DNA from 4 places in the Streptomyces sp. NPDC087844 genome. Region 1 is predicted to be linked to each of the others. Evidence: riboswitches for the same ligand, from Rfam matches in the RefSeq annotation. Region 1 holds a riboswitch; each other region holds the start of a gene.

The links. Region 1 has a riboswitch for cobalamin ahead of ACIOKD_RS06600 (ribonucleoside-diphosphate reductase subunit alpha). Riboswitches for the same ligand answer to the same signal wherever they lie in the genome.
Region 2: it holds a riboswitch for cobalamin, as region 1 does, so the genes downstream of both, ACIOKD_RS07160 (cobalamin biosynthesis protein) here and ACIOKD_RS06600 (ribonucleoside-diphosphate reductase subunit alpha) in region 1, are expected to answer to the same signal.
Region 3: it holds a riboswitch for cobalamin, as region 1 does, so the genes downstream of both, ACIOKD_RS22325 (ABC transporter substrate-binding protein) here and ACIOKD_RS06600 (ribonucleoside-diphosphate reductase subunit alpha) in region 1, are expected to answer to the same signal.
Region 4: it holds a riboswitch for cobalamin, as region 1 does, so the genes downstream of both, ACIOKD_RS32070 (energy-coupling factor ABC transporter permease) here and ACIOKD_RS06600 (ribonucleoside-diphosphate reductase subunit alpha) in region 1, are expected to answer to the same signal.

Annotation. Positions count from the first base shown of each region.
Region 1 is NZ_JBIUVD010000002.1:670,748-677,927, forward strand. Features, by position in the region: gene ACIOKD_RS06585 (helix-turn-helix domain-containing protein) at 1-603, opposite strand, end outside; gene ACIOKD_RS06590 (hypothetical protein) at 697-933, shown strand; gene ACIOKD_RS06595 (ribonucleotide-diphosphate reductase subunit beta) at 846-1,874, opposite strand; gene ACIOKD_RS06600 (ribonucleoside-diphosphate reductase subunit alpha) at 1,874-4,309, opposite strand; cobalamin riboswitch at 4,447-4,646, opposite strand; gene ACIOKD_RS06605 (GNAT family N-acetyltransferase) at 4,704-5,240, opposite strand; gene ACIOKD_RS06610 (nucleoside hydrolase) at 5,248-6,237, opposite strand; gene mctP (monocarboxylate uptake permease MctP) at 6,425-7,180, opposite strand, start outside.
Region 2 is NZ_JBIUVD010000003.1:58,317-65,496, reverse strand. Features, by position in the region: gene ACIOKD_RS07170 (putative cobaltochelatase) at 1-1,429, opposite strand, end outside; gene ACIOKD_RS07165 (cobyric acid synthase) at 1,491-3,047, opposite strand; gene ACIOKD_RS07160 (cobalamin biosynthesis protein) at 3,044-4,024, opposite strand; cobalamin riboswitch at 4,138-4,274, opposite strand; gene ACIOKD_RS07155 (hypothetical protein) at 4,407-4,628, opposite strand; gene ACIOKD_RS07150 (anion permease) at 4,641-5,888, opposite strand; partial or broken gene ACIOKD_RS07145 (hydrolase) at 6,086-6,223, opposite strand; gene ACIOKD_RS07140 (class II aldolase/adducin family protein) at 6,404-7,111, shown strand.
Region 3 is NZ_JBIUVD010000011.1:90,653-97,832, reverse strand. Features, by position in the region: gene ACIOKD_RS22335 (ABC transporter ATP-binding protein) at 1-170, opposite strand, end outside; gene ACIOKD_RS22330 (FecCD family ABC transporter permease) at 281-1,297, opposite strand; gene ACIOKD_RS22325 (ABC transporter substrate-binding protein) at 1,306-2,334, opposite strand; cobalamin riboswitch at 2,401-2,588, opposite strand; gene ACIOKD_RS22320 (CoA-binding protein) at 2,929-3,336, shown strand; gene ACIOKD_RS22315 (MHYT domain-containing protein) at 3,393-4,274, opposite strand; gene ACIOKD_RS22310 (VOC family protein) at 4,471-5,268, opposite strand; gene ACIOKD_RS22305 (metalloregulator ArsR/SmtB family transcription factor) at 5,457-5,816, opposite strand; gene ACIOKD_RS22300 (cation diffusion facilitator family transporter) at 5,885-6,997, shown strand; partial or broken gene ACIOKD_RS22295 (YbaK/EbsC family protein) at 7,002-7,180, opposite strand, start outside.
Region 4 is NZ_JBIUVD010000021.1:42,087-49,266, reverse strand. Features, by position in the region: gene ACIOKD_RS32085 (hypothetical protein) at 1-275, shown strand, start outside; gene ACIOKD_RS32080 (cellulase family glycosylhydrolase) at 363-2,057, opposite strand; gene ACIOKD_RS32075 (SgcJ/EcaC family oxidoreductase) at 2,224-2,964, opposite strand; cobalamin riboswitch at 3,767-3,949, shown strand; gene ACIOKD_RS32070 (energy-coupling factor ABC transporter permease) at 3,979-4,782, shown strand; gene ACIOKD_RS32065 (energy-coupling factor ABC transporter substrate-binding protein) at 4,779-5,180, shown strand; gene cbiQ (cobalt ECF transporter T component CbiQ) at 5,187-5,936, shown strand; gene ACIOKD_RS32055 (energy-coupling factor ABC transporter ATP-binding protein) at 5,933-6,796, shown strand; gene ACIOKD_RS32050 (serine/threonine-protein kinase) at 6,803-7,180, opposite strand, start outside.

The sequences.
Region 1 (7,180 bases):
CTGCGCCTGGCCGCCGTCGCGGTGCGGCGGCACCACCATGCGGCGCGCGATGCTGTTGGCGACCTCCGGGCCCTGCTCCTTGCGGACGATGTGCAGACAGGCGTCGATGCCGGAGGCGGTGCCCGCCGAAGTGATCACCGGGTCCTCGTCCACGTACAGCACGTCCGGTTCGACCTTCGCGCGCGGGTGGCGCGCGGCCAGTTTGTCGGCGTGCTGCCAGTGGGCCGCGCAGCGGCGGCCGTCGAGCAGGCCGGCCGCGCCGAGCACGAAGACCCCGGAACAGACGCTCAGCACCTTGGTGCCGCGGTCGGCGGCCCGGACCAGGGCGTCGAGCAGCGCGGGCGGATAGGTGCGCCCGCTGTAGTGGCTCCCGGCGGGCACGACGATGAGGTCGGCCTCCTCCAGCCGGTCGAGCCCGTACGGGGTGGAGAGCGTGAAACCCGGGACGTGGGTGGCGAGGGTCGGCCCTTCGGCCGAGGCGACCGCGAAGTCGTACACCGGCAGTCCCTCGTCACTGCGGTCGAGGCCGAACACCTCGCAGACGACGCCGAGTTCGAAGGGATGCACACCGTCGAGCAGGACGGCCACCACGTTGGTCAGCATGCTGACAGTGTGCACCCGATCTGGCAGGAAATCGAGGGCGTATGGCAGTCCTGCCACTCACGGTAAGGAGTGTGGGGCGCGACAGTGGTGTCCATGAACACGACACAGCTGGAAGGCCTGATCGGAATGCTCTTCGTCCTCGGAATCCTCGTCCTGCTCGTCCTGCCTTCGGTGTTCGGCATCGTGCGCGACCGGCGCGTCGACCGTCAGCTCAGGGAGGCCGAGCAGGGTCCCTCCGTCGATCAGAAGTCCTCGTCGAGGTCGACCGTCCCCTCCACCGCCACCTGGTACGCCGAGGGCCGGCGCTCGAAGAAGTTGGTCAGCTCCTGAACCCCCTGCAGCTCCATGAAGGAGAACGGGTTCTCGGAGCCGTACACCGGGGCGAGCCCCAGGCGCTGCAGCCGCTGGTCGGCGACGCACTCCAGGTACTGCCGCATCGACTCGGTGTTCATGCCCGGCAGGCCCTCACCGCACAGGTCGCGCCCGAACTGCAGCTCGGCCTCGACGGCCTCGCGCATCATGGCGGTCACCTGCTGCCGGAGCTCCTCGTCGAAGAGCTCCGGCTCCTCCTTGCGGACCGTGTCCACGACCTCGAAGGCGAAGCTCATGTGCATCGTCTCGTCGCGGAAGACCCAGTTGGTGCCGGTCGCCAGGCCGTGCAGCAGGCCCCGGCTGCGGAACCAGTAGACGTACGCGAAGGCCCCGTAGAAGAACAGGCCCTCGATGCACGCGGCGAAGCAGATGAGGTTCAGCAGGAAGCGGCGGCGGTCGGCCTTCGTCTCCAGCCGGTCCAGCTTCTCGACCTCGTTGATCCACCTGAAGCAGAACTCGGCCTTCTCACGGATGGACGGGATGGTCTCGACGGCGTCGAAGGCCGCCGCCCGGTCCGCCGGATCGGGCAGATAGGTGTCGAGCAGCGTCAGATAGAACTGGACGTGCACGGCCTCCTCGAAGAGCTGGCGGCTCAGATAGAGCCGCGCCTCGGGGGAGTTGATGTGCTTGTACAGCGTCAGCACCAGGTTGTTCGACACGATCGAGTCGCCCGTCGCGAAGAACGCGACCAGCCGGCCGATCATGTGCTGCTCGCCCGGCGACAGCTTCGCGAGGTCGGAGACGTCCGAGTGGAGATCGACCTCCTCGACGGTCCAGGTGTTCTTGATCGCGTCCCGGTAGCGCTCGTAGAAGTCCGGGTAGCGCATGGGGCGCAGGGTCAGCTCGAAGCCCGGGTCGAGAAGGTTCTTCTCGCTGTTGGCAGTGGTCGGGGCGGTCATTACTGGCAGGCCTCGCAGGACTCGGGGTTCTCAAGGGAGCAGGCGACCGCGTCGGGGGCGGCGGCCTGCTGGACGGGGACGGTCTTCGCCGCCGGCTGGGCCTGGGCGGCGCGGGCGATGCGGGTCGCCGGGCGCGAGCGCAGGTAGTACGTCGTCTTCAGGCCCGACTTCCAGGCGTACGCGTACATCGAGGAGAGCTTGCCGATGGTCGGCGTCTCCAGAAACAGGTTCAGCGACTGGGCCTGGTCGAGGAACGGGGTCCTGGCGGCGGCCATGTCGATCAAACCGCGCTGCGGGATCTCCCACGCCGTGCGGTACAGGTCGCGCACGTCCTGCGGCACCCAGGTGAAGCCCTGCACCGAGCCGTTGGACTCGCGCAGCGCCTCCCGGGTCCGCGCGTCCCACACGCCGAGCTTCTTCAGCTCGGCCACCAGGTAGGAGTTGACCTGGAGGAACTCGCCGGACAGCGTCTCGCGCTTGAACAGGTTGGAGACCTGCGGCTCGATGCACTCGTACACGCCCGCGATGGACGCGATGGTGGCGGTCGGGGCGATGGCGAGCAGCAGCGAGTTGCGCATGCCCACCGCGGCGATCCGCGCCCGCAGCGCCGCCCAGCGCTCCGGCCAGTTCAGCTCGACGTCGTAGTGGTCGGGGTGCAGCACACCCTGGGCCGTACGGGTCTTCTCCCAGGCGGGCAGCGGGCCGTCGCGCTCGGCGAGGTCGGCGGACGCCTCGTACGAGGCGAGCATGATCCGCTCGGCGATCCGGGTGGAGAGGGCGCGCGCCCGCGGGGAGTCGAACGGCAGCCGCAGCTTGAAGAAGACGTCCTGCAGTCCCATGGCGCCGAGGCCCACCGGACGCCACTTGGCGTTGGAGCGGCCCGCCTGCTCGGCCGGGTAGAAGTTGATGTCGACGACCCGGTCGAGGAAGGTGACGGCGGTACGGACGGTCGCGTCGAGCCGCTCCCAGTCGATGTCCTGCGCGTCCGCGTCCACGAAGGCGCCGAGGTTGACCGAACCGAGGTTGCAGACCGCGGTCTCCCCGTCGTCCGTGACCTCCAGGATCTCGGTGCACAGGTTCGAGGAGTGGACTGTGTGGCCGGGCAGCGCCGTCTGGTTGGCCGTGCGGTTGGCGGCGTCCTTGAAGGTCATCCAGCCGTTGCCGGTCTGCGCGAGGGTACGCATCATGCGGCCGTACAGCTCACGGGCGGGGATGGTCTTCCTGGCGAGCCCGGCGGCCTCCGCCCTCCGGTACGCGGCGTCGAACTCCTCGCCCCACAGGTCGACCAGCTCGGGCACGTCCGAGGGCGAGAACAGTGACCAGTCGCGGTCCTCGTTCACCCGGCGCATGAACTCGTCGGGGATCCAGTGCGCGAGGTTCAGGTTGTGCGTGCGCCGGGCGTCCTCACCGGTGTTGTCGCGCAGCTCCAGGAACTCCTCGATGTCGGAGTGCCAGGTCTCCAGGTAGACCGCGGCCGCGCCCTTGCGCCGGCCGCCCTGGTTCACCGCGGCGACCGAGGCGTCGAGGGTCTTCAGGAACGGGACGATGCCGTTCGAGTGCCCGTTCGTACCGCGGATCAGCGAACCGCGCGAACGGATCCGGGAGTACGAGAGGCCGATGCCGCCGGCGTGCTTGGAGAGGCGGGCCACCTGGTGGTAGCGGTCGTAGATCGAGTCCAGCTCGTCCAGCGGGGAGTCGAGGAGGTAGCAGGACGACATCTGCGGGTGGCGCGTACCGGAGTTGAAGAGCGTGGGGGAGGAGGGCAGGTAGTCGAGGCGGCTCATCAGCCGGTACAGGGAGGCGACTTCGTCGACGGAGCGGGTCCCCGCTTCTGAATCGAGCACGGTGTCCTCGGCGAGACCGCTCGCCACCCGCAGCATGAAGTGCTGGGGCGTCTCGATGACGGACCGCGTGATCGGGTGCCGCAGCAGGTACCGGCTGTGCAGGGTGCGCAGGCCGAAGTAGCCGAAGCGGTCGTCGGCACCCTCGGCGGAGGCGGCGTCGGTCAGCGCGTCGAGGCGGGCCGCGTGGTGGCGTACGAACTCGGCCGTGCGGTCGGCGATCAGGCCCTCGCGGTGGCCGACGGCGACCGACTCGGAGAAGGAGCGCACGCCCTGCGAGGCGGCCTCCGCGGCGATGGTGACGGTCAGCAGGCGGGCGGCCAGCTTCGAGTACACGGGGTCCTCGGAGATGAGGCCGGCCGCCGCCTCCGTGGCCAGCTCACGCAGTTCGGGCTCGTCCGCGGCGGCGGACCGGCCGCGCAGGGCGGCGGCGGCGACCCGGCCGGGGTCGGCGCCGGGGAGGTCGGCGGTGAAGTCGGTCAGGATCCGCAGCAACGCGGTTCCCGGCCCGTCGGCCTCGGCCCTGTCCTGCTGATCCCGGGTCGCTGTCGCTGTCGCTGTGGCGGAGACCGGATCGGCTGGCGCGATGGTCACGTGGGGCTCTCCCTCGCTCGGCACGGGGCCTCGGCGGGAGGGGGTTCGGGGCACACGGGGGTACGCGCTTCGGGCAGCGGTACGCCGCGTCCACCGGCCCACTCCACGAGGCCCGGACGTCATGCGCCCGGACCGGACGGCCTGGGCGCGCTGTCGGCAGGTGCTCGGACTGACTCCTGTTACGCGACATTCGGGCATGCGGACATCTGACAGCTGAATCCGACATCTGGGCATGCGGGCATATCACGTACAAGTACACCGTTGCGGGACAGTTCCGGATTCGCACCGGATTCCCCTGCGACGACAGCGAGCATGAGCATACATCTTGTGTCGGGTTCCGAAAGCACCCCCACATGTTGTGTCGCGTCGGCCACGGACGGTCGAGCGGGGAGTGTCAGAGCGTCAACTCATAGGTGAGGAGCACGACGTCGTCCAGGTGCGGGAGGGGGTTCCAGTCGCGGACGGGGGTGCGGGTGAAACCGAGGCGCTCGTAGACGCGGTGGGCGCTGTGCATGGTGCGCTGGGTGGACAGCACGACGGCTCCGCAGCCGGCCGTGGCCCGGGCGCGGCCGACGCAGGCGCGCACGAGCAAGGTCCCCACGCCCCGGCCGCGGGCCTCCTTCGCGACCGCCAGCATCCGTATCTCGGCCTCGCCCGCACGCGCGATGTCGGCCATGGGCCCGCCGGACGGCACGAAGGTCACACCGCCGCGAAGCCGGTGCCGGGGCGGGCCCGAGCCCTCCGCGGCGGCGGCTTCGACGGCCACCAGCACGTCGGCGGCGGCGGCGCGCTTCGCCACGTTCCGCAGTTCGCCGAGATACGCGTCGTTCTCCCCGAAGTCGAGCAGTCCGTCCCCGAGGTAGGCCCGCGCGGTGATGTCGCCCAGGGCCGCGTACTCACCGGCCTCCGCCCGTCGGATCACGATGGTCATACGGACCTCAGCCCGTACCCGGCCACAGGGGCAGGGTCGAGACGAAGTCCTTCGTGAAGTCGCGCGGGCCAGGACCGAGGGCCACCCGGCCGGTGAGGCGGGCCCGCGCGGTCAGGGCGGGCGACTCGGGATAGTAGATACGTCCGGCGGCCGAGGGAACGAACACGGTCTGGCCGCGCGTGAGTTCGGCGGCCGACTCCACGATGACCGCCCCCTCCGCGAGCGTCACGAACGACTCGTCGGCGCACACACCGACGGCGAGCGGATCGTGCAGCGGACAGGTGCCGTCCCCGCCGCTGCGACGGTACGCCTCCATGTAGACCCGCAGCAGCCGGGCGGCGAGCGCGGTGCCGGGACCCGCCGCCTCCAGGGCCGCGAGGTCGGCGGGCCCGAACAGCCAGCGGTGCGAGGCGTCCAGGTCGACCATGGTGAACGGGATACCGGACGACAGGACCAGCTCGGCGGCGTCCGGGTCGGCCCACATGTTGAACTCGGCGACCGGAGTGATGTTCCCGGGCACGCGTGCCGCGCCGCCCATGAACACGAACTTGCCGACGCGCTGGGCGAATCCGGGGTCCTCCAGGAGCGCGATCGCCACGTTGGTGAGGGGGCCCGTCGCGCACACGGTCAGCTCGCCCTCGTACTCCCGGGAGAGTCGCAGCAGCGTCTGCGCGGAGGACTCCGCCGGGTGCGCCGCGGTCGAGTCGGGCAGTGTCTCGTCGCCGAGTCCCGCGGGGCCGTGGAAGTCGGCGGCGACGCGGTAGGGGAGGCGGGTCAGGGGGCGGCCCGCGCCGCGGTGGACGGGGACGTCCGCGTCGATGCGGAGGGTTCGCGCCAGGGCGCGGGCGTTGAGGTAGGTCTGCTCCGCGGGGAGGTTGCCGCCCACGGACGTGTAGGCCTTGAGGTCCCACAGGCCTGTGCCGAGCAGGTACTGGAGGGCTACGGCGTCGTCGATGCCGGGGTCGCTGTCGAGGACGATGGGGGTGCGTGGGGTCACCTGTCCACGGTATCCGCCGCTGTCCCCGGGGGCTGCGCCCCCAGACCCCGCTGTCGCGCTTGCGCGCTCGTCCTCAGACGCCGGACGGGCTGAAGATGCGCGGACGGTCCGCGCATCTTTCAGCCGTCCGGCGTCTGAGGACCGGGGGTTCGGGGGCGGAGCCCCTGAGTACGCCTCTAGGGCAGCCCTAGTGGCCCGCCCCCGCCGTCGCCGGCGGCAGTTCCACCTGGACGCCCTTGTCGCCCGCGTCGGCCGTGTAGTCCTCGGCGGAGGTCTCGTCGACCCCGTCGGGAGCCTTGACCGCCTTGAGGACGAAGGTCAGCACCACCGTCACGACCAGGTTCAGGACGAACGCGGTCAGCCCGATGTACCCGATCTCCCCGATCCCGGGAATCTCCTTCGACGACCCCCCGAAGTGCTTCTGCGTGGGCGAGGCCACCCCGTACGCGGCGACCGTGCCGTACAGCATTCCCACCGCCCAGCCCGCGAGCAGCGCCCACCGGTGGAACCAGCGCGTGAACAGTCCGCCGACCAGCGCCGGGAAGGTCTGCAGGATCCAGATCCCGCCGAGCAGCTGGAAGTTGATGGCGACCGTCTTGTCCATGGTCAGGACGAAGACCAGCGCGCCCACCTTCACCAGGAGCGAGACCAGTTTCGATACCTTCGTCTCCTGGGCGGGCGTCGCGTCGGGCTTGATGAAGTCCTTGTAGATGTTGCGGGTGAAGAGGTTCGCCGCAGCGATGGACATGATGGCCGCCGGCACGAGCGCGCCGATCCCGATCGCCGCGAACGCCACGCCCGCGAACCAGTCCGGGAACATGGTCTCGAAGAGCTGCGGAATCGCCAGCTGCCCGTTGTCCACCTTGATCCCGGCCGCGATCGCCATGAAGCCGAGCAGCGCGAGCAGGCCCAGCATCAGCGAGTACAGCGGCAGGATCGTGGT
Region 2 (7,180 bases), on a different contig from region 1:
CCGCGGCCTGCACGGTCGCGGCCAGATGCAGCTTGGTGAGCGCCCCGCGCGGCCGGCGCGCCCCGGTGGTGCGCCCGTGCTCGGTCCGGGCCCGCGAGCGCCGCCCGGCGGCTCCCTCGCCGAGACCGGGCACGCTCAGCACCTTCGTACGGAACGGCTCGGCGGCCCGTACGGGGGACTGCTCGCCCACGCCGGACGACGGCGCCCGCCCGTTCTCGGACTCGTTCGCGGGGGCCTCGCCCTGCGCGGGCACCTCACCGGAACCGTCGCTGCCGCCGTCGCCGCTGTCACTGTCGCCGCCGTCGGGCCCGTCCTGCGGGGGCCGCCCGCCACCGCCACCGCCACCGGGCCCGTCCGGATCCGGGTCCTCGTCGCCCGAGTCCCCGGAGTCCCCGGAGTCCCCCAAGCCGTCCTCGTCGCTCGCGAACTCCTCCATCGTCTCGTCGAGCTTGTCCTCGTCGAGACCGGGCGCGTCGAAGGGATTGCGCCGGCGCCGGTGCGGCAGCGCGAGGAGCGCGGCCCGCCGTACGTCCTCGGCGAGCACGTCGGTCCGCCCCGCCCAGGCGGCCAGCGCGGTGGCGGTCCTGGCCATCACGATGTCGGCCCGCATGCCGTCCACCTCGAACGCGGCGCAGGTCGCCGCGATCTGCCGCAGCGCGCCGTCGCCGAGCCGCACCGACGGCAGCAGCTCCCGCGCGGCCACGATCCGCGCCCGTACGTCGGACTCCTCTTCGGCCCAGCGCGTCGCGAACCCCTCCGGGTCGTCGTCGTACGCGAGCCGCCGCCGTACGACCTCCACCCGCTGGTCGGGGTCGCGCGAGGCCGCCACCTCGACGGTGAGCCCGAACCGGTCGAGCAACTGCGGTCGCAGCTCGCCCTCTTCGGGGTTCATGGTCCCCACGAGCAGGAACCGCGCGGCATGCCGTACGGAGACGCCCTCGCGCTCCACGTACGAGGCACCCATCGCCGCCGCGTCGAGCAGCAGGTCGACCAGGTGGTCGTGGAGGAGGTTGACCTCGTCCACGTACAGGAGTCCGCGGTGGGCGTCGGCCAGCAGGCCGGGCTCGAAGGCCTTCACGCCCTCCGAGAGCGCCCGCTCGATGTCGAGCGCGCCGACGAGGCGGTCCTCGGAGGCGCCGACGGGCAGTTCGACCATCCGGGCGGGACGCGGCACACCCGGGCCCGCCTCGTGGGGGCCGTCGGGGCAGGCCGGATCGGGGGCGTTGGGCGCACAGGAGAAACGGCAGCCGGGGACGACGTCGACGTGCGGCATGAGCGCCGAGAGCGCGCGCACGGCCGTGGACTTGGCGGTGCCCTTCTCGCCGCGGACGAGCACACCGCCCACCGCGGGGGAGACGGCGTTCAGCAGCAGTGCCAGTCGCAGGTCGTCCTGACCGACCACGGCCGTGAACGGAAACGGGGTACTCACTGGTTGTCGTCCTCCAAATAGCCCAAACGGACTTCGTGGCCCAGGCGGCCTGCGCGCAAGCTCATGCGGGCGCTCCCGGTGGAATGAAAGGCAGTCCGGCCGGTGCGCCGGACTCGATGAGCCGCCACAGCGCGTCCGTGTCCGCGTGTTCCTCGATCAGATCGCCCAGCCGGTCGAGCTGCTCCTCGCGCAACCCTTCGAACGAGGTGTCCGGGGCGGGTACGAAGCGCCGCCCCGCCGCGGACGCCACCTCGCGCAGGAAGGCACGCCGGAAGCCGTCCGACTCCAGTGAACCGTGCCAGTGCGTCCCCCAGACCTGCCCGACCCGGCAGCCGTCCAAGAAGGGCTCCCCTCCTGTGACATGGGCGACCCCGTGATGGATCTCGTACCCCTGGACGGGTTCGCCGAGGGCCTCGCCGACGGGCCGGGTGAGGGTCTTCTCGCGCGCGAACCGCACGCGTACCGGGAGGAGTCCGAGGCCGTCGACGGCACCGGCCCTCGACTCGACCTCGTCCTCGATGTGTTCGCCGAGGAGCTGGAAGCCGCCGCAGATGCCCAGCACGGGGCGCCCTTCGGCGGCCCTGCGCACCAGGGCGTCCGCGAGGCCGCGCCGCCGCAGCCACTCCAGGGCCCGGACCGTGCCCCGGGTGCCGGGTACGACGACCAGGTCGGCGTCGACGAGTTCCTCGGCGCGGTCCACGAACCGTACGACGACGCCCGGTTCGGCGGCGAGGGCGTCCAGGTCCGTGAAGTTGGACATCAGGGGGATCGCGCAGACGGCGACCCGCAGGATGTCCTCGCCGACGGGGGAGGAGACCTCGGACTCGCGTACCGACCCCCGCAGGGACACTCCGAGCCCGTCCTCCTCGTCGATGCCGAGGCCGTGCCGGAAGGGCAGGACGCCGTAGGTGTGCCGCCCGGTGAGCCCGTGCAGCATGTCGATGCCGGGTTCGAGCAGCGAGACGTCCCCGCGGAACTTGTTCACCAGGAACCCGGCGACCAGCTCCTGGTCCTCGCGCGACAGCAGGGCCACCGTCCCGAAGAACGAGGCGAAGACCCCGCCGCGGTCGATGTCCCCCACCACGAGCACGGGCAGCCGCGCGCCCCGCGCGATCCCCATGTTCACGATGTCGGTGCGCCGCAGATTGATCTCGGCGGGACTGCCCGCTCCCTCACAGATCACCGCGTCATACGTGCCCCGCAACTCGGCCAGACAGTCCAGCACGGTTCCGAGCAACGCCTCCTGGCGTCCGCCGTGATAGCCGCGCGCACTCAGCTCGCCGACGGGCTTCCCCATCAGGACGACCTGACTGCTGCGGTCACCGCCCGGCTTGAGCAGGACGGGGTTCATGAGCACGGAGGGCTCCACGCGGGCGGCCTGCGCCTGCATGGCCTGCGCGCGCCCGATCTCCGCGCCCTCGCGCGTCACGAACGAGTTCAGCGACATGTTCTGCGCCTTGAACGGCGCGACCTTGACGCCCCGGCGCACCAGCCACCGGCAGATCCCGGCGGTCACGACGCTCTTGCCCGCGTCGGAGGTCGTACCGGCGACGAGCAGCCCGCCGCCCGGCCTCCCGCCCGGTCCTCCGCCCGGCCTCCCGCCCGTTCCCCCGCTCATGACGTACGCCCTCTCGTGACCCGCGACTTGGTGAGCGACCTGGTGAGCGAGGTGGCGAGCAGCCGCCCGGCGACACTCGCGCCCAGCGCGAGCAGGCCCACGCGCCGCGAGAGCCGGACGGCCCGCTCGATGTCCTCGATGCGCACGGCCTGCCCCGGACCGTTGAGCACGGGCCGGTGCTCGACCCGTCCCGCGTACGAGAGCGTGCCGCCGAGCCGTACTCCGAGCGCACCCGCGAACGAGGCCTCCACGGGCCCGGCGTTGGGACTCGGATGCTTGGCGGCGTCGGCGCGCCAGGCGCGGACGGCCCCTCGCGGATTCCCCCCGGCGACGGCGGCGAGGACCGCGGTCAGCCGTGCCCCGGGCCACCCCACCACGTCGTCGAGGCGGGCGGACGCCCATCCGTACCGCCGGTGACGGGCCGACCTGTGCCCGACCATGGCGTCCAGCGTGTTGACGGCCCGGAACCCGACCAGACCGGGTACGCCCGCGACCGCGCCCCACACCAGGGCGCCCACGACGGCGTCGGAGGTGTTCTCGGCGACCGACTCGACCACCGCGCGGGCGATCCCGTCGGCGTCCAGCGCCTGCGGGTCGCGTCCGCACAGATGCGGCAGCCGCTCACGGGCCACCTCGATGTCCCCGGCGGCCAGCGCCCCGCCGACGGCCCGGGCCTCGCGCCCGAGCGAGGTCCCCCCGACCACGGCCCAGGTGGCGGCCGCGGTCAGGACGACGGAGGCGACGGGGGAGGTACGTACGGAACGCTCGGCGGCCACGGCGAGGGAGACGGCGCCGCCCGCGCACACGGCGGTGTGCAGCGCGCCCCGGCCCCGGTGGTCGCGCCACAGAGCCCGCTCGACGGCTCCCGCGGCCCGGCCGAACGCGGCGACCGGATGTCCCCGGCGGGGATCGCCGAGCAGCAGGTCACCGAGGAGGCCGGCGGCGGCGCCGTACGCGAAGACGCGATCGGCTCGCATCCGTTCAGCCCGCCACTGCACGAGACGAGATCCTCGTACCTGGCCTGGGCACACCGGTCCACAACAGGTGGGCGCGCATGGCGATATGTCCTCACTCAGGGTGTCCACGCCCTGGTTCGACGAGACCGACGGAGAGAGTTCCTGGCTCCCGGGGGGATCGATTCCCCGGTGACAGTGGCGGGACCGCGCCGGATTCGCACCGGCTTCCTCTTCTGCCGACGTACATGGCCTCGGCAGTCCACCACGGTCCGAGAACACCCGTCAACTTGCCGTTGACCTGCGGCGGGAGAGTGTGCTGAGGCCCACACACGGACGCGGGACGGCCCCGCCGACCGTGGGGGTCGACGGGGCCGTCCCGTACAGAACGGACGTGCCGCGAGGGTCAGGCGACGATCAGATAGATCCCGTACGCCACGGCCGCCGCGCAGGCGGCGAAGCAGGCGTACGCGCCGGTGACCGCGAGGGTCGCGGAGCCACCCTGTGCGGCGGCCGACTCGCGCTTGGTGAGGCCGACGATGCCGAGGGTGAAGAGGCCCACGAGGGCGACGGTGGAGATGAGACTGACTCCGAACACGGAGCCGAGGGCTGCCCAGTCGATCTGCATGCGGTTCGTTCCTTACACCGTGGCCGGACGGGCGGGCTCGGCGTCCGGGCCCGGGATGGTGGTCTTGAGGTCGTCGGTCGCCTTCGTGGTCGTGGCGACGGGGCCCGCGGGAGGCGGGGTGACCGCGGCGATCGCGGTGGTCACGACGCCCGCGGGCGCGTGGTCGTCGTTGACGTTGTCGACGGTGACGGGCTGGCGGCGGGACAGCGTCCAGATGACCGCGGAGCCGGCGATCAGCAGCGCGCCGGTGAGGATGATGCCCCAGGTGCCCTGCTGGGTCAGGAACTCGGCGCCCGCGCCGACCAGACCGGCGGCGGGGAGCGTGAGGCCCCAGGCGACGAACATGCGGGTCGCGGTCGACCAGCGGACGACACCGCCCTTGCGGCCCAGGCCCGAACCCATCACGGCGCCGGAGCAGGACTGGGTGGTCGAGAGGGAGAAGCCGAGGTGCGAGGAGGCCAGGATGACCGTCGCGGCGCTGGTCTGGGCGGCGAAGCCCTGCGGCGGCGCGAGATCGGTGAGGCCCCTGCCCATGGTGCGGATGATGCGCCAGCCGCCCAGGTAGGTGCCGAGCGCGATGGCGATACCGGCCGAGACGATGACCCACAGGGGAGGGTTCGAGCCGGGCGCGAGCACGCCGCCGGTGACCAGGGCCAGGGTGATGATGCCCATGGTCTTCTGCGCGTCGTTCGTGCCGTGGGCCAGCGAGACCAGCCCCGCGGAGGTGATCTGACCGGCGCGGTACCCCTTGGAGGTCGCCTTCTCACCGGCCTGCCTGCTGATCCGGTACGTCAGCCGGGTGGCGAGCATCGCGGCGAGTCCGGCCACCACGGGCGCGGCGATCGCCGGGAGGAGGACCTTGGTGATCACGGTCGAGCCGTTCACCGAGGACCAGCCCGCCGACATCACCGCGGCGCCGATCAGGCCGCCGAAGAGCGCGTGGGACGAACTGGAGGGCAGACCCAGGAGCCAGGTCAGCAGATTCCACAGAATGGCGCCGACGAGCGCCGCGAAGATCACCTCGGTGCGGATTCCCTCTTCGTTGATGAGGCCGCCGGAGATCGTCTTGGCGACCTCCACGGAGAGGAACGCACCGACGAGGTTCAGCACGGCGGACATGGCCACCGCCGTCTTGGGCTTGAGGGCGCCGGTCGAGATGGTCGTCGCCATCGCGTTGGCAGTGTCGTGGAAACCGTTCGTGAAATCGAACACGAGAGCGGTAACGATCACGATTCCGAGGAGGAGCGTGATGTGTTCCATTTACCCAGGCTTCTGTTGGACGACAGTGGCACAGGGAACGTAAGCAACCTGGGTGAACGGAAGATGAACTGAGTCGGGCGGTGGGGTGACCCAATCGAGGTGCCGCCCTTCCGCTTGTGTCGAAGTGGCGGCGAGGGCTCTCGAAAGTGCGGGGAGGTTCTCGAACAGAGGCGGAATACGGGGGTCCGCTACCCGGTTCACCCCCGGGCGAAGGCCTTCGGCTGGGACAGCGAACCGTTGAAGAGATCCTGGTCACCCGGCAGGCTGCCGCTGTCGTCGTACTGCCAGAACGTCCAGAAGTTCCAGCCCGAGGGCAGGGGCCCCGCGGTCGCGCTTCAGCGGGCCGCTCCTGCTCGGCCCGTAGCACTTCTTCTTCTTGTCGTACGGGTTGTACTCGATGTGGCGAAGCAGGCGGCCTGTTCGGTGTGCGAGGACACGTCGTGCCCTCAGTGGCCCTCAGCGCCCTCGCCCGAACGGAGCAGGGCCCGCCGGCCGGCGGCTGGCAGGATCACGGCATGGCTGAGCAGCGGCGGGACACAGAAGACGGACGAGACGCCGGGGAGACGGGCGCACCCCGGCCCGGGGAGGCGCTGGAGCGGGCGTGGGGCGACCTCGTCGCCACGGCCCGCCGGACGGTTGCCGACGGCCTGGTCGTCGGCACGTCGGGCAACGTGTCCGTGCGCGTGGGCGACACCGTCCTGGTCACCCCGACCGGGGTGCCGTACGACCGGCTGACGCCCGAGGACGTCTGCGGGGTCTCCCTGGACGGGCGGCGCGTGCTCGGTTCACTCGTTCCGACCAGCGAACTGCCCATGCATCTCGCCGTCTACCGCTCCACGGACGCGCGTGCCGTCGTCCACACCCACGCCGTGCACGCCACGGCCGTCTCGACCCTCGTGGCCGAGCTGCCCCTCGTCCACTACATGTCCGCCTCCCTCGGCGGGCCCGTCCGTGTCGCGGCCTACGCCACCTACGGCACGCAGGAGCTGGCCGAGAACATGCTCCTGGCCCTGCGGGACCGCACGGCCTGCCTGCTGCGGAACCACGGCACCCTCGCCCACGGCGCCACCCTCGACCAGGCCTACGACCGCACCGCCCAGCTCGAATGGATGTGCCGCGTATGGCTCACCGCGTCGTCCGTCCCGGGCCTCACGCCCACCCTGCTGACCGAGGACCAGGTGGCGCAGGCGGGCGAGCGGCTGAAGGGGTACGGCCAGCCGTGACACCGGGCCGTACCCGTACGGCCGCGTACGTGTACGGCTGTACGTGTACGTACGCACAGGCCCGGCCGG
Region 3 (7,180 bases), on a different contig from region 1:
GGGGCGAGGACGCCGGAGAGCAGCCGCAGGAGGGTGGACTTGCCGGAGCCGTTCGGGCCGAGGAGACCGACGGTGGTGCCGGGAGCGGGGCTGATGCTGACGCCGTCCAGGATGACGCGTCCGTCGGCGGTACGGGTGACGCGCCGGGCCCGGAGGCCGACATCCGGCACGGCCGCACCCTTCTCGGCCCCTTCGCTGCTCGCGGCGCTCTCGGCGCTCTCGGCGCTCTCGGTGCTCTCGGTGCTCTCGGCGCCCTGAGTGGTCTGCACGCGTCCAGTCGTCATCGTGTCCTTCGCGTCCGGTACAGCACCAGCACGAACACCGGTACGCCGATGAGTGAGGTGACCACGCCCACGGGCACCTCCTGGGGGTCGAGGGCGGTACGGGCCAGGGTGTCCACCCACACCAGGAACACCGCCCCGGCGAGGGCGGCGACCGGCAGCAGCCGGGCGTGACCGGAGCCCACCAACGCGCGGGCGGCGTGCGGCAGGACGAGTCCGACGAAGCCGATGGCCCCCGCCGAGCTGACGAGCGCGGCCGTCAGGAGCGCTGTCACGCACAGCAGCACCAGCCGGGTGCGGGCCACGGACACCCCGAGGGTCGCGGCGGCGTCCTGGCCGAAGGCGAACGCGTCGAGCGTGCGCGCGTACGCCAGACAGACCACGAGCGCGACCACCAGGACCGCGAGGCAGACCCGGACGTCGGTCCAGCCGACCCCGCCGAGTGAGCCGAGCAGCCAGAACAGCACACCGCGGGTGGTCTCGGCGTCGGCGGCGGTCATCACCACGAAGGACGTGAGCGCGGAGAAGAGCTGCATCGCGGCGACACCGCTGAGCACCACGCGGTCCGTCGTCCCGCCGAGGGTGTGGCTGAGCAGCAGGACGAGGCCGAACGAGAGCAGCGCTCCGAGGAACGCCCCCGCGGAGACCGACACCAGGCCGCCGCCTGCGCCGAGGACGACCACGACGACCGCGCCGGTCGACGCTCCGGAGGACACCCCGAGGACGAAGGGGTCGGCGAGCGGGTTGCGCAGCAGGGACTGCATCACCGCGCCGCACACGGCGAGCCCGGCTCCGCAGACGGCGGCCAGCAGGGTGCGCGGCAGTCGCAGCTGCCAGACGATCCCGTCCCGGATGGGGCTCAGTTCCGTACTCCCCCAGCCGAGATGGGACGCGACCACGGACCAGACGTCGGCTACGCGGATGTCCGCCGGGCCGATGGTGATGGCGACGGCGATCGATGCGACGAGCAGTGCCGCGCCGGCCGCGCAGAGCAGTCCCACGCGCGGCCGTGTCACCCGGCGGGTCACCCCGTGAGCCCGAACTCCCGAAGGGCGGCGGCCACTTGTTCGACGCCCTCGACGGTACGGATGGTCGGGTTCATGGCCTGCCCGCTGAGCAGGACGTACCGCTTCTTCCTCACGGCGGTCATGTTCTTGGTGACCGGGTCGGACTCCAGGAACTCGATCTTCCTCTTCGCGGACTCGGCGGTCTGCGACTTGCGGGTCAGATCGCCGATGACGAGGACGTCGGGGTCGCGGTCGGCGACCGTCTCCCAGTTGATCTGGGGCCATTCCTCGTGGGTGTCGTCGAAGACGTTCCTCGCGCCGAACGCCCGCGTGATGATGCCGGGGGCGCCGCAGCAGCCCGCCATGTAGGGCGACTCGGAGTTGGCGAACCAGTACAGGAGGGAGACGTCCGAGGCGTCGATGCCCGAAGTGGCCTTCTTCATGCGCTGCCGGAGCTCGGCGACCAGCTTGTCGCCCCGCTCCCGCACGCCGAACACCTCGGCCAGGTCACGTATCTCGCCGTAGACGGCGTCGATGCCGAGGGGCTGCTCGCGGGCGCCGTCGCCGTCGCCGGTGTTGTCCTTGCCCGCGCAGTCGGAGGGCGAGACGTACGCGGGTACGCCGAGCTTCTCGAACTGCTCGCGGGTGGCGACGCCCCCCTTGCCGAGCGTGGACACGAACGAGGCGGCGACGAAGTCGGGGTCGGCGTCCAGGACCCGTTCGAAGGAGGGGTTGTTGTCGGCGATCCGCTCGACCTTCGCGTCGGCCTTCTCCAGGCCCTTCATCACCGGGTCGGTCCAGGTGGCGGTGCCGGCCATCCGGTCGGCGAGGCCCAGCGAGAACAGGATCTCGGTGGTGCCCTGGTTGAGGGAGACGGCCCTTCGCGGCGGGGACTCCACGCGGACGGTGCGGCCGCAGTTCTCCAGGGTGACGGCCGCCGCGGGGGCCTTGCCGTCGGCGGGCGGGTCGGCGCCGCCGCAGCCGGTCAGCAGGACGATCCCGGACAGGAGCAGGGCGGCAGGACGGGCGGGGCGTGCGATGGGCACGGAAGTTCCTCAGACGTCGAGGGCTCGAACGCGGAGCCCGGTCGTACGGTGCTCCCCCGCCGTCTCGGGACCGCGGAGGCCGCCAGCAGGTCTTCGGACTCGGGTTCACCCGGACGAGGCGCCTTCCCGGACCGTTGATCCGATCCAGTGGCCGATGCCCCGCCCGTCACCCTCACCGCTGCGCGTCAGCTCCGGATTTCCACCGGATTCCCTGACCCACGTACATGGGTTCGACTGGCTTCGGCAAGCTATCACGGCACCTTTCGCAGCCACGCGGCAGTGCGGCGGAGGCCCCGGCTCCCGCCGCCCGTCAACGCCCAGGACCACAGCGTGGAGCTACTGGTGACCACACTCAGGTCAACTGCCGGCTTCTGGTCCCAGGCTCGCGGGAACCGCCGGCTTTTCAGGGGCGCGGGGAACCGCGCGAGCGGCCTGACCGGGCCGCACCCGCCCATGGCCCCCGCAGCCCCGACCTCCTGCGCGGGGTGCGCCAAGGGTCACCGCTCCGGCCGTCCGCGCGACCTCGGGAATCCCCGGGCCGCGCCCGCTGTTGTCCGCCGCAGCAGGCACACACCCACCCGCAGGAGGCCCCCCGTGCACGGCGACCCGGCAACGATCCGCAAGATCCTCACCGAGAGCGGCGACACCTGGGCCGTCGTGGGCCTGTCGTCCAACGAGCGGCGTGCCGCCTACGGCGTGGCGAACGTGCTCCAGCGCTACGGCAAGCGCGTGATCCCCGTCCACCCGAAGGCCGAGACGGTCCACGGGGAGAAGGGATACGCCTCCTTGGCGGACATCCCCTTCGAGGTCGACGTGGTCGATGTGTTCGTCAACAGCGACCTGGCCGGCCCCGTCGCCGACGAGGCGGTCTCCATCGGCGCCAAGGCCGTCTGGTTCCAGCTCGGCGTGATCGACGAGGCCGCGTACGAGCGCACCCGCGCGGCCGGCCTCGACATGGTCATGGACCGCTGCCCGGCGATCGAGATCCCCCGCCTGGGCTGACCCGGCGCGGCCGACCCGCTTGGGCCGTCCAGGCGACACCGGGACAGCCACCCTGTTCAGCCGTTGCGCCGGCCCGGCTCCCCGGGCTCGTACGCGCGCCGGTCCGTCCTGGGCGGGGCCTCGAACGCCGAGCCGGACCAGGCGGGCGGTTCCGTGCGCGGGGCGGGCGTCCGGCGGCGGGACGCGGTCCGGTTCCAGTCGCCGTCCCCGAGCACGAGCATCGGGTCGAACATCACCACGACTCCCGCGAGCGCCAGGAAGAGGACCGGGCCGATGAGCATCGGCAGCAGGAGCGAGTGGGCCGAGTCGCCCGCATCCGGTGTGCCGGCCGCGCCGTGCAGGTGCACACTGACGGCCGCCATCCCCGTGTAGTGCATCCCGGTCACCGCGACGCCCATGACCAGGCTCGCCGCCAGGCTGGTCAGGAAGCCGCGGATCGCGACCGCCGCCCAGAGCGCGGCGGTCGCGGCGACGACGGCGATCAGGACGGAGAGCGCGACGGTACGGGCCTCGTACCGCAGGTCCCCGTTCACACGAATGGCGGCCATGCCTATGTAGTGCATGGCCGCGACCCCGACGCCGGTGAACGTGCCCGCGATCAGCAGGGTCGTCGTGTTCGCACCGCGATAGCCGACGGCGAGGACGCCGAGACCGACCACGGCGATCGCCACCGCGAGGCTGAGAATCGTCAGGTTGACGTCGTAGCGGATACGGCTTTCCTCGACCTGGAATCCGATCATGGCGATGAAGTGCATCGTCCAGATGCCGCAGCCGATCGACGCCGCCCCCAGCGCGAGCCAGCCCGGTTTCCACGACCGGTCGTTGCGCAGGGACCGGGTGATGCAGCGCAGCCCCAGAGCGGCTCCCAGACAGGCCATGACATAGGCCGTGAGCGGTGTGACCGTTCCATAACTGAATCCGTCGACCGTACCTTGCATATGCCAACATCCCCCCGGAATACAACTGTTGCGGGGACAGATGTACGTGCCACAACAGGGCGACAGCAAGGGGTTTCGTGCAATTGCAGCCAACGGGCTTCTGTATCAGTCACTTCCGGTCACGATTGGACGCTTTTGCGCCGGAGGGAACCATTCTGGTGGCGCACCCCACAACCGCGGCCACCCGGCCGCGGCCTCACACCTGAGGCTTCGACGTCACCGTGAACTGCGCCCCGTCGGGATCCCGCAGCACCGCCTCCGTGGTGGTCGCGCCGTCCCGGACCGTACCGCCGTGATCCAGCGCGGCACGGACGCAGGCCTCGACGTCCGTGACCGCGAAATGGACCTGCCAGTGGGGCCGGATCGTGGGATCGGGCGCGGCCTCCACCGCGCCGGAGTGAATACGGGCCACCACGTCGCCGTCGCTCCGCAGGACCACCTCGTCCCCGTCGTAGTGCACCTCGCAGCAGCCGGGCCGCGAGGTCGCCCACTCCAGCACCTCGCCGTAGAACATCGCGGCGTCGAAGGCGTTGCGTGTGTGCAGTCGCAAGAAGGCGGGGGCGGCCCGGCGCCAGGTGTCCCAGCCGACGATGAGCTGGCCCTCCCAGATGCCGAAGACGGCCCCGTCGCGGTCCGCCAGCAGGGCCGCCCGGCCCGGTGGGAAGCCGATGGGCCCGACCGCCGCCGTACCGCCGCGCTCCTGGCCCCGGGCCACCGCCTCGTCGGCGCTGTCCACGGCGAAGTACGGGGTCCACGCGACGGCCATCTGCCACATCGTGGCCACGGCGGCGATGCCCGCGACCGGCACCCCGTCCGCGTAGGCGATCCGGAACCGGTCCATCAGCGCGGTAGTCCGGAATCGCCACCCCAGCACCGCCTGGTAGAAGTCCTCGGCGGCCTGCTGGTCGCGCGCCGTCAGGCTGACCCAGCACGGCGCTCCCGCGACCGAGTGGCTGGAGACGACGTCGTTGCGGACTCTTGCGTCGCTGTTCATGGCAGTACCGTTCCTGAGTCGTACCGAGGGGCGTGGGCGGCACCCGACAGCATCGAAAGCACTGGCGGGCCGTGGTGCCGTCCTCCTCAGCATCCCCCGCCCACGCCTCCTTCGCCCGGAGGCGGGCTGGGTCCCACGGCCCGAGTACCCGGCGCTCACACCCGAAACAAACCGGCGCCCGGGGCCGCTCAATCGTGCGCCGGCCTGTCGCTCAGCCGGTGATCGGCCAGATTCAGCGCCTCGTCGACGACCCGCCGCAGATGCCCGTCCCGCAGCGAATAGATCACCCGGCGGCCCTCCTTGCGTGTGTTGACGAGACCCGCGAGCCGCAGCCTCGCCAGGTGCTGGCTGACCGCCGGACGGGCGGCCCCGCACCGCTCCGTGAGGGTCGTGACGTCCGCCTCGTCCTCGGCCAGGGCGTGCAGCAGGACGAGACGGGTGCGATCCCCCAGGAGGGCGAAGAGTTCGGCGGCGAGGGCGAACTGCTCCTCGCCCGGCGTGCGCGGATGCTCATCGTGCGCAGGTGATAGGTGCATGCGTGCGCTCATACGCACATAATGGCTCGGCGGGGCGGACGAGTCCACCTCGTTCAGGGACCTGCCGGGAAGGGGACCACGTGAGCACCGAGCACGACTACGGGCACGAGCGGGCACACGGACATGAACATGGGCACAGGCACGGGCCCAGTCACCAGCACGGGCACGGGCACGACTCAGGCGGCCCGTCCCGGCCCGGGCGCCGCCTCCGGCACCGGCTGACCCACCTCCTCACCCCTCACTCGCACGCGACCGCCGACAAGGTCGACTCCGCCCTGGAGTCCTCGGCCCGCGGTATCCGTACGCTCTGGATCTCGCTGGCCGTCCTCGGCGCGACCGCCGCGGCCCAGGCGGTCGTCGTCGCCCTCTCCGGCTCGGTGGCGCTGCTCGGCGACACCGTGCACAACGCGGCGGACGCGCTCACCGCCGTACCGCTCGGCATCGCCTTCGTGCTGGGCCGGCGGACGGCCAACCGCAGGTTCACCTACGGATACGGCCGGGCCGAGGACGTGGCGGGACTCGTGATCGTGCTGACGATCGCCGCCTCCGCGGTCTTCGCGGGGTGGACGGCGATCGACCGGCTGCTCGATCCACGCCCCGTCGAGCACCTGCCGGTGGTCGCCGCGGCGGCCGTCATCGGGTGCGTGGGCAACGAGTGGGTGGCCCGCTACCGCATCCGCGTCGGCCGCGAGATCGGCTCGGCGGCGCTGGTCGCGGACGGGCTCCACGCGCGGACGGACGGCTTCACCTCGCTCGCCGTGCTGCTGGGCGCGGGCGGCGCGGCGATCGGCTGGCAACTCGCCGACCCGGTGGTCGGTCTGGCGATCACGGCGGCCCTGCTGCTGGTGCTGCGCGACGCCGCGCGCGAGGTGTTCCGCCGGGTCATGGACGCGGTCGACCCGGCCCTGCTCGACTCGGCCGAACGGGCCCTGGGGGAAGTACCGGGTGTACATGGGGTCGGCGAGCTGCGGCTGCGCTGGATCGGCCACCGGCTGCGCGCCGAGGTGGCCGTGGTCGTCGACGGGGAGGCGAGCGTCCGCGCGGCCCACCAGGTCGTGGTCGCGGTCGAACACGCCCTGCTGCACGCCGTACCGGGCCTCACCGCGGCCCTGGTGCACGCCGACCCGTCACCCGCGCCGGGCGAGTCGGACCCTCATCTGGCGCTGGCCCACCACGCGACGGGGCCCGCCTGAGCGGTCAGGCGCCCCCGAGTCCCTCCAGCACCACGGCGCTCGGCAGCTCCGCGAAGGCCTTGCCGGGCACGATCAGCTCTCCGCGCCGCCGGCCGCCGCCCACCAGTACGTACGGCAGATCGACGACGGCCGAGTCCACCAACACCGGCCAGTGGGCGGGCAGTCCGAGCGGCGTGATGCCGC
Region 4 (7,180 bases), on a different contig from region 1:
CCGCCGCGAAGCCCACGCTCGTCGAGCTCATCCGCGAACACCTCGGTCGGCAGTCCGAGCCGCGCTCGTCCGCCGAGGTCGCCACGGCGCTCGCGGAGGCCCACCCCGAGCGCGAGATCAAGCCCAAGGTCGTACGCACCACGGTGGAAGGGCTCGTCGCCAAGGGCCAGGTCCAGCGCACCAAGCAGGGGTCGTCCGTCTTCTACACGACGTCCAGGGCCGCTGCGGCCGACACCCCCGCGGAGCAGGACACCGCCCCGGACACCACCGCCTGACCACCCGGCGCCCGACCGGCCGACGGGGCGCGATGACCCCGCCGGCCAGTTCCTACCAGTTGACGGCCGCCGGTTGATGACTGCCAGTCAGCTGGCGGCGCAGGTGGTGCCGTTCAGGGTGAACACGGTCGGAGCGGTGTTCAAGGCGCCCTTGTTGGCGGTGAAGCCGACGGCGACCGAACCGCTCGCGGGAATGGTGGAGGTGTACGAGGCGGGGGCGACACTCACCGTCGTACCGCTCTGGGTCGGGGTGCCTCCCCACATGTTGGAGACCGTCTGGCCGTTGGCGAAGGCGAAGACCAGTTTCCAGCCGTTGACCGCGGCGGTTCCCGTGTTGCGGATGGTGATCTCGCCCTGGAAGCCGCCCGGCCAGTCGCCGCTGACGCGGTAGCCGACGGAGCAGCTCGTGCCGGGTGTGCTGCCGCCGTCGGCGGTGGTGACGTTCACCGTGGCCGAGCGGGCCGAGCGGTTCCCGGCCGCGTCACGTGCGTAGACGGCGAAGGTGTACGCCGTGTTCGCGGTGAGCCCGGTCACGGTGGTGGTGTTGGTGGTGGACGCGGCGACCGTTGTCTCGCTGCTTCCACCGACCCGCACGATGTCGTAGGCGGTGACGCCCACATTGTCGGTGGCGGCGGTCCAGGTGAGGGTCACCGAGGTGGCCGCCACGGCGGAGGCACCCGGGGTACCCGGAGCGGTCGGGGCCTGGGTGTCGCCCGGGGTGCCGCCGCCGTAGATCGTGGCCTCCTCGGAGGTCTGGGCGATGCCGTTGGCGCCGTTGAAGATGCGTTGGCCCCAGGAGCTGAGCTGTGTGGGGTCGAAGCCGATCGTGAGGTCCAGGATCGGGTCGGTGTTACCGCTCCAGGACCAGGCGAGGTAACCGAGGCGCAGCTGCTGCGCCGTGGCCATCATGGTGTCCTCGTCCGGGTCGCCGTACTGGTCGGCCGGACCGCCGAACTCACCTATGAGGATGGGTAGTTTCGCGGTGACGAACGCGTTCAGGTAGTCGGTGATCTCCGCCGCGGTGTCGAAGACGCTGTACATGTGGATCGAGAAGATCAGGTTGCCGGTGGTGTCGGCGTCGTAGACGGCCTGGGCGTTGGCCCGCATGACTCCTTGCCAGTCCTGGCCCCAGTTGGGCGCGTCCACCATGATGGTGTGCTCGAACCCGGCGGCGCGCAGCTTCTTGACTGCGGCGATCGTCGGATCGGTCCAGCCCGCGGGGTCGGTGTTGCCCCAGGGCTCGTTGCCGATGTTGACGATGACGTAGTTCTCCTGGCCGGTGAGCACGCTCTTGAGGCCGATCCAGTAGTCGGCCGCGTGGTCGAGCGTGCCGGCCGCGGCATCCTCGCCGTAGCCGGTGGTGTCGTGCACCTCCAGTACACAGATCAGCCGGTTGGCCTTGCACTGGGCGATGACGGCGGCCACGTCCTCGGGGCTGTTCCTGCTCCAGCGGTGACCGTCGGAGAGGACGACGCGGACGGAGTTGGCGCCGAGCGCCTTGATGTCGGCCAGCGACTGCGTCTCGCCCGGATACCAGGTGTGGGCGTGGTTGACGCCGCGCATGACGAAATCGTTGCCGTTGCCTTCGAGCAGGCGGCCGTTGTCGATATGGAGACCGGTCGCGAGGACGCCCGGGGACGCGCCGGACGACTCACCAGGCAACTGGGCATGTGCGGCGGTCGGTACGAGCGCGCCGAGAACGACGAGCCCGAGGAAGGCGGCCAGTGCGGCGAGCAACGCGCTGACAGGGTTTTTCCGTGTCGTGCTTCTTGTTCTTCTCACTGCGACTCCAGGGAGTGAGCGCCAAGAAACTCGGGTTTCGGGTTTCGGGAAAGTGGGAGCGCTCCCATAGAGGCATCTCGCCAGGAGCACGTCAAGACTTGGCGCATGCTCGGGCGCGTAACGGATGTGCTGGAGGGGCCTCCAGCCAGGCCCCTCCAGGGCTCATTCAGGACCCGGCGGCTCCGGGGACCGTGCTGTCGAGGGCCACGGACGTGTGCTGATGGACGATCAGCCAGCGGTCGCCCGTCAGTCGGTAACCGGTGGTCACCCGCGCCGTGGTGTCCAGCGCGTCGCCGCCTACCGGCGTGACGCGCATCCGCACGAGCGCGTGGCTGAAGGCGATGCTCTCGTCGGCCCGCACGCGGAATTCGAGCACCTCGCGTTCCACCGGCCCGGACAAGGTCGAGAACCACACCTCCTCGGCCTTGCGGAGCGCCTCGACCCCGCGCTGCTCCAGGCCGCTCACCGGGTGGAACACCTCCGCGTCGGGTGCGTAACAAGCCATCGCCCGGTCGAAGTCCCGCTCGCGCCCGGCGGCCGTCAGTTCCGCGTCGAGCCGGCGGATGTCCCCCTCGGTGTCCTCGTCGTCCCAGAACGCGCGCACCTCCATGGCCCCGATGGTCGCCACCGGATGCCGCGCGGCCGCCTCCAGGGCCTCCTCCAGACTGTCGCACTCAAGGATGTCGTACCCGGCGACGTACTCCTTCGTCTCCGCGAACGGCCCGTCGGTGCGCAGCACTTCACCGTCGCGTACGCGCACGGTCACCGCGTCGGCCGGGGGCCGCAGCCGATGGCCGTGCAGCAGTACACCGCGCCGCGCGCTCAACTCCTCCACCCATGGCTCGACCGGTGCCATACCCGAGGCGTCGGCGGTGTCGTCGCCGCAGACCAGCAGCATGTACTTCATGGTTCCTCCCGGTGTTCCTGAGACCTTGTACCTCACCGACGAACCGTGGCGAGCCGAATCGACGCCCCCGCAGCACCTCTTGTGTACCGGCGCCGCAGAAGGCGGCGCCCGACAGGGCGGTGTGGCCTGTTCCGGGAACCCCAGGGGCGCATGCCGTACGTACTCGGGTGACAGGCCGCAAAGGAGCGGTCCCTTGCGGGGTTCCCGTCGCCCCGGCCGAGGAGCGGACAGCCCGCGCCGGGGACCACGTGGTGCCCCACTTCGAGCGTCAGGCGGCCAAGCACGAACACGGCCTCGGGCCCGACCACCCGGACACCCTGAGATCGCGCGAGCACCTCGCGGGCGCCTGTCCGCAGGCAGGACACCTCAAACAGGCCGTGACATCGCCCGAGCGAAACCTGGCCGACAGCGAACGCGTCCTGGGCGCCGACCACCCCGACACCGTGCTCTCCCGCTGCGACCTGTCCCACGCCCACCATGAGGCGGGAAATCCCCCGCGGTACCGACTTGTTCACGCACGCCCTGGCCGACAGCGAGCGCAGCCTCGGCCCCGGCCACCCCACGAGCACCGCGACGGTCACGGTGAACCCCAACGACTCCGACAACTTCACGTTCGACAGGCTTCCTCTTCGGATGGCATCAGCGGTCCGACGGGGCTCGCCCTCACCGTCGTGCGCAACCGCTTCGAAGCGGTACAGACCGAGGTCCGACCAAGCTCCCGATCCGACAGAAAAAGGCCCCTGACCATTGTGTTCCCTGGTCAGGCGCCCGAGGGCCGCTTGTCACCACCCCTGTACGCGCACTACTGTCACGACGCCTTGGTGCTCGGGAAATCGGTGTGATGCCGGTGCGGCCCTCGCCACTGTGATCGGGAAGTCCGGCTCCGGCCCTTACGGGCAGCCACTGGGTCCTTGGACCCGGGAAGGCGGAGCACGGGCGGTGTTACCCGTAAGCCAGGAGACCGGCCAAGGCACGTCAACCATCCACGAGGTGCTGGAGAGGGTCTGCTGAGCCATGCACATAGCCGAGGGTTTCCTTCCTCCGGCGCACGCGGTCGCCTGGGGCGTCGCGTCGGCGCCGTTCGTCGTCCACGGAGTCCGGTCGCTCACCCGTGAGGTCAGAGAACATCCCGAGAGCACGCTCCTCATCGGCGCGTCGGGGGCCTTCACCTTCGTTCTCTCCGCACTGAAACTGCCGTCGGTGACCGGCAGTTGTTCCCATCCCACCGGCACCGGCCTCGGCGCCATCCTGTTCCGGCCACCGATCATGGCGGTCCTGGGCACCATCACCCTGCTCTTCCAGGCGCTGCTGCTCGCCCACGGCGGACTGACCACGCTGGGCGCCAACGTCTTCTCGATGGCGATCGTCGGCCCGTGGGCCGGCTACGCCGTGTACCGGCTGCTCCGACGGTTCGACGTGCCGCTGATGGTCGCGGTGTTCTTCGCCGCGTTCGTCGCCGACCTGTCCACCTACTGCGTCACCAGCGTGCAGCTCGCGCTCGCGTTCCCCGACCCGAGCAGCGGATTCCCGGGCGCGCTCGGCAAGTTCGGCTCGATCTTCGCCGTCACCCAGATCCCGCTCGCGGTGAGCGAGGGGCTGCTCACCGTGCTCGTGATGCGGCTGCTGGTGCAGTCGAGCAAGGGCGAACTGACCCGGCTCGGCGTGTTCCTGGCCGGCGGGCGGTCCCGGTCCGAGAACTCCGGAACAACCGGAACAACCGAGACGCCAGGGACGCCCGGGACGCCCGGGACGCCCGAGACGCCCGAGACGCCCGGGACGAATGAGACGACCGGGACGACCGGGACGGTGGCCCGATGAGCCGTAACGCGAAGATCAACGCCCTGCTGCTGCTCGTCGTGGCCGCGCTCGCCGTCCTGCCGCTGGCCTTCGGCATGGGCGACCACAAGGAGGAGCCGTTCGCGGGCGCCGACGCGGAGGCGGAGACCGCGATCACCGAGATCGAGCCGGACTACGAGCCGTGGTTCTCGCCCCTGTACGAGCCGCCGTCCGACGAGATCGAGTCGGCGCTGTTCGCCCTCCAGGCCGCCCTCGGCGCGGGAGTCCTCGCCTACTACTTCGGCCTGCGCCGAGGCAGGCGCCAGGGCGAACTGCGGGTCCTGGCACAGCGGGAGGGCGCCCAGGACGCGACGGCAAGGGTGCCCGGCGGCGCCGGTGAGTCCCCGGCCGGACCGAACCGGCCGACCGAACGGACCTGAGCCTTCGTGCTGCCCATCGACGCGGCGGCGCACAGCAGTCGCTGGCGCCACCGCCACCCCGTGGACAAGGCCGTGCTCGGTCTCGGCCTGACCGTCCTGGCGATCTCTCTCCCGCCCTGGCCGGGCGCCGCCCTGGTCCTGGTGACCGCCCTCGCCGTGCTGCTGGGCCCGGCCGCGGTACCCGGCCGCCGGCTCTGGCGCGCCTACCGGGTGCCGCTGGGCTTCTGCGTGACCGGTGCGCTCCCTCTGCTGCTCCAGGTCGGCGGCCCGGACGGGTTCGTGACCCTGGCGGAGGGCGGCCCGGTGCGCGCCGGGGAACTCCTGCTGCGTACCTCGGCCGCCTCCCTCGGCGTGCTCCTGTTCGCGTTCACCACTCCCCTGTCCGACCTGCTGCCACGGCTGGTGAACGCCGGGGTGCCCGCGCCGGTCGTCGACGTGGCCCTGGTGACGTACCGGATGAGCTTCCTGCTCCTCGACTCCGTACGCCGGATCAGGGAGGCGCAGGCCGCCCGGCTCGGGCACACCACGCGGGCCGCCTCCTGGCGTTCGCTGGCCGGGCTCGGCGCCACCGCCTTCGTCCGGGCCTTCGACCGGGCGACCCGCCTGCAGGCCGGGCTCGCGGGCCGCGGTTACGACGGCACCCTGCGCGTACTGGTACCCGAGGCCCGGATCTCCGCGCGCTTCACACTCGCCGCCGTCGCGCTGCTCGCGGCGGTGGCCGCACTCACCTTCGTACTGGAAAGGCCGCTGCGATGAGCGAGCCCGTGCTGGTCGCCCTGCGGGGCGCGTCCTACGCGTACGAGGACGGCCCCACCGTGCTCAGCGGCCTCGACTTCGAGGTGCGCGCGGGGCGGGCGCTCGCCCTGCTCGGCCGCAACGGCAGCGGAAAGACCACCCTGATGCGGTTGCTCAGCGGTGGACTGCGCCCGCACACCGGGCAGTTGACCGTGGAGGACCGGCCGGTCCGGTACGACCGCAAGGGCCTGACCCTGCTGCGCACGACCGTCCAGCTGGTGGTCCAGGACCCGGACGACCAGCTCTTCGCCGCGTCCGTCGGCCAGGACGTGTCGTTCGGGCCGCTGAACCTCGGCCTGCCCGACACCGAGGTACGGGCCCGGGTGGACGAGGCGCTCGCCGCGCTGGACATCTCGGCCCTGGCCGAACGCCCCACCCATCTGCTCTCGTACGGACAGCGCAAGCGGACCGCGATCGCGGGCGCCGTGGCGATGCGGCCACGGGTGCTGATCCTCGACGAACCGACCGCGGGGCTGGACCCGGACGGTCAGGAGCGGCTGCTCGCGACCCTCGACGGGCTGCGCGCGAGCGGCACCACCGTGGTGATGGCGACGCACGACGTGGACCTCGCCCTGCGCTGGGCCGACGACGCGGCACTCCTCACTCCGTCCGGAGCGGTCACCGGGCCCGCGGACGCGACGCTGGCCCGTACGGACCTCCTGGAGCAGGCGGGACTTCGGCTGCCCTGGGGGGTCGCGGTGGCCGAACTGCTGCGCACGCGGGGTTTGCTGGCCTCTCAGTCCGCCGGCCCGCGCACCGCGGAGGAGCTGGCCGCGATGACGTCACGGCACTCCGCTCCCCCGGTGCCGGCAGACAGCTGACCGCCGTCAGTCGGCAGGTGTCACCCTGGTCACCTTGCCGCGGGCGTCGGCCTGCAGATAGCCGCTCCTGTTGTACTCGTCCGCGAGGTAGACGAGCATCTCGGCGCTCCGGTCGAACAGGTCGTTCGGTGATTTGACCACGAGGTAGCGGGTCGTGGCGTCGTCGACGTTCAGCTTCTTCTCCGCCTCGGCGAGCAGGGCGGGGAGCCTGTCCCAGTCGAGGCCGTCCAATGTCATCGGCTGGGCCCCGCCGGCCAACTGCGCCTTGATCGGGCTCTCCTGGACGCCCCGGCCCACGTAGTAGGTGTACTGCTCGTAACTGGTCCGGCTGCCCTCGACCATCACCTGCGCGGAGACGTAGTCGGGGTAGACCGTCACGTTGCC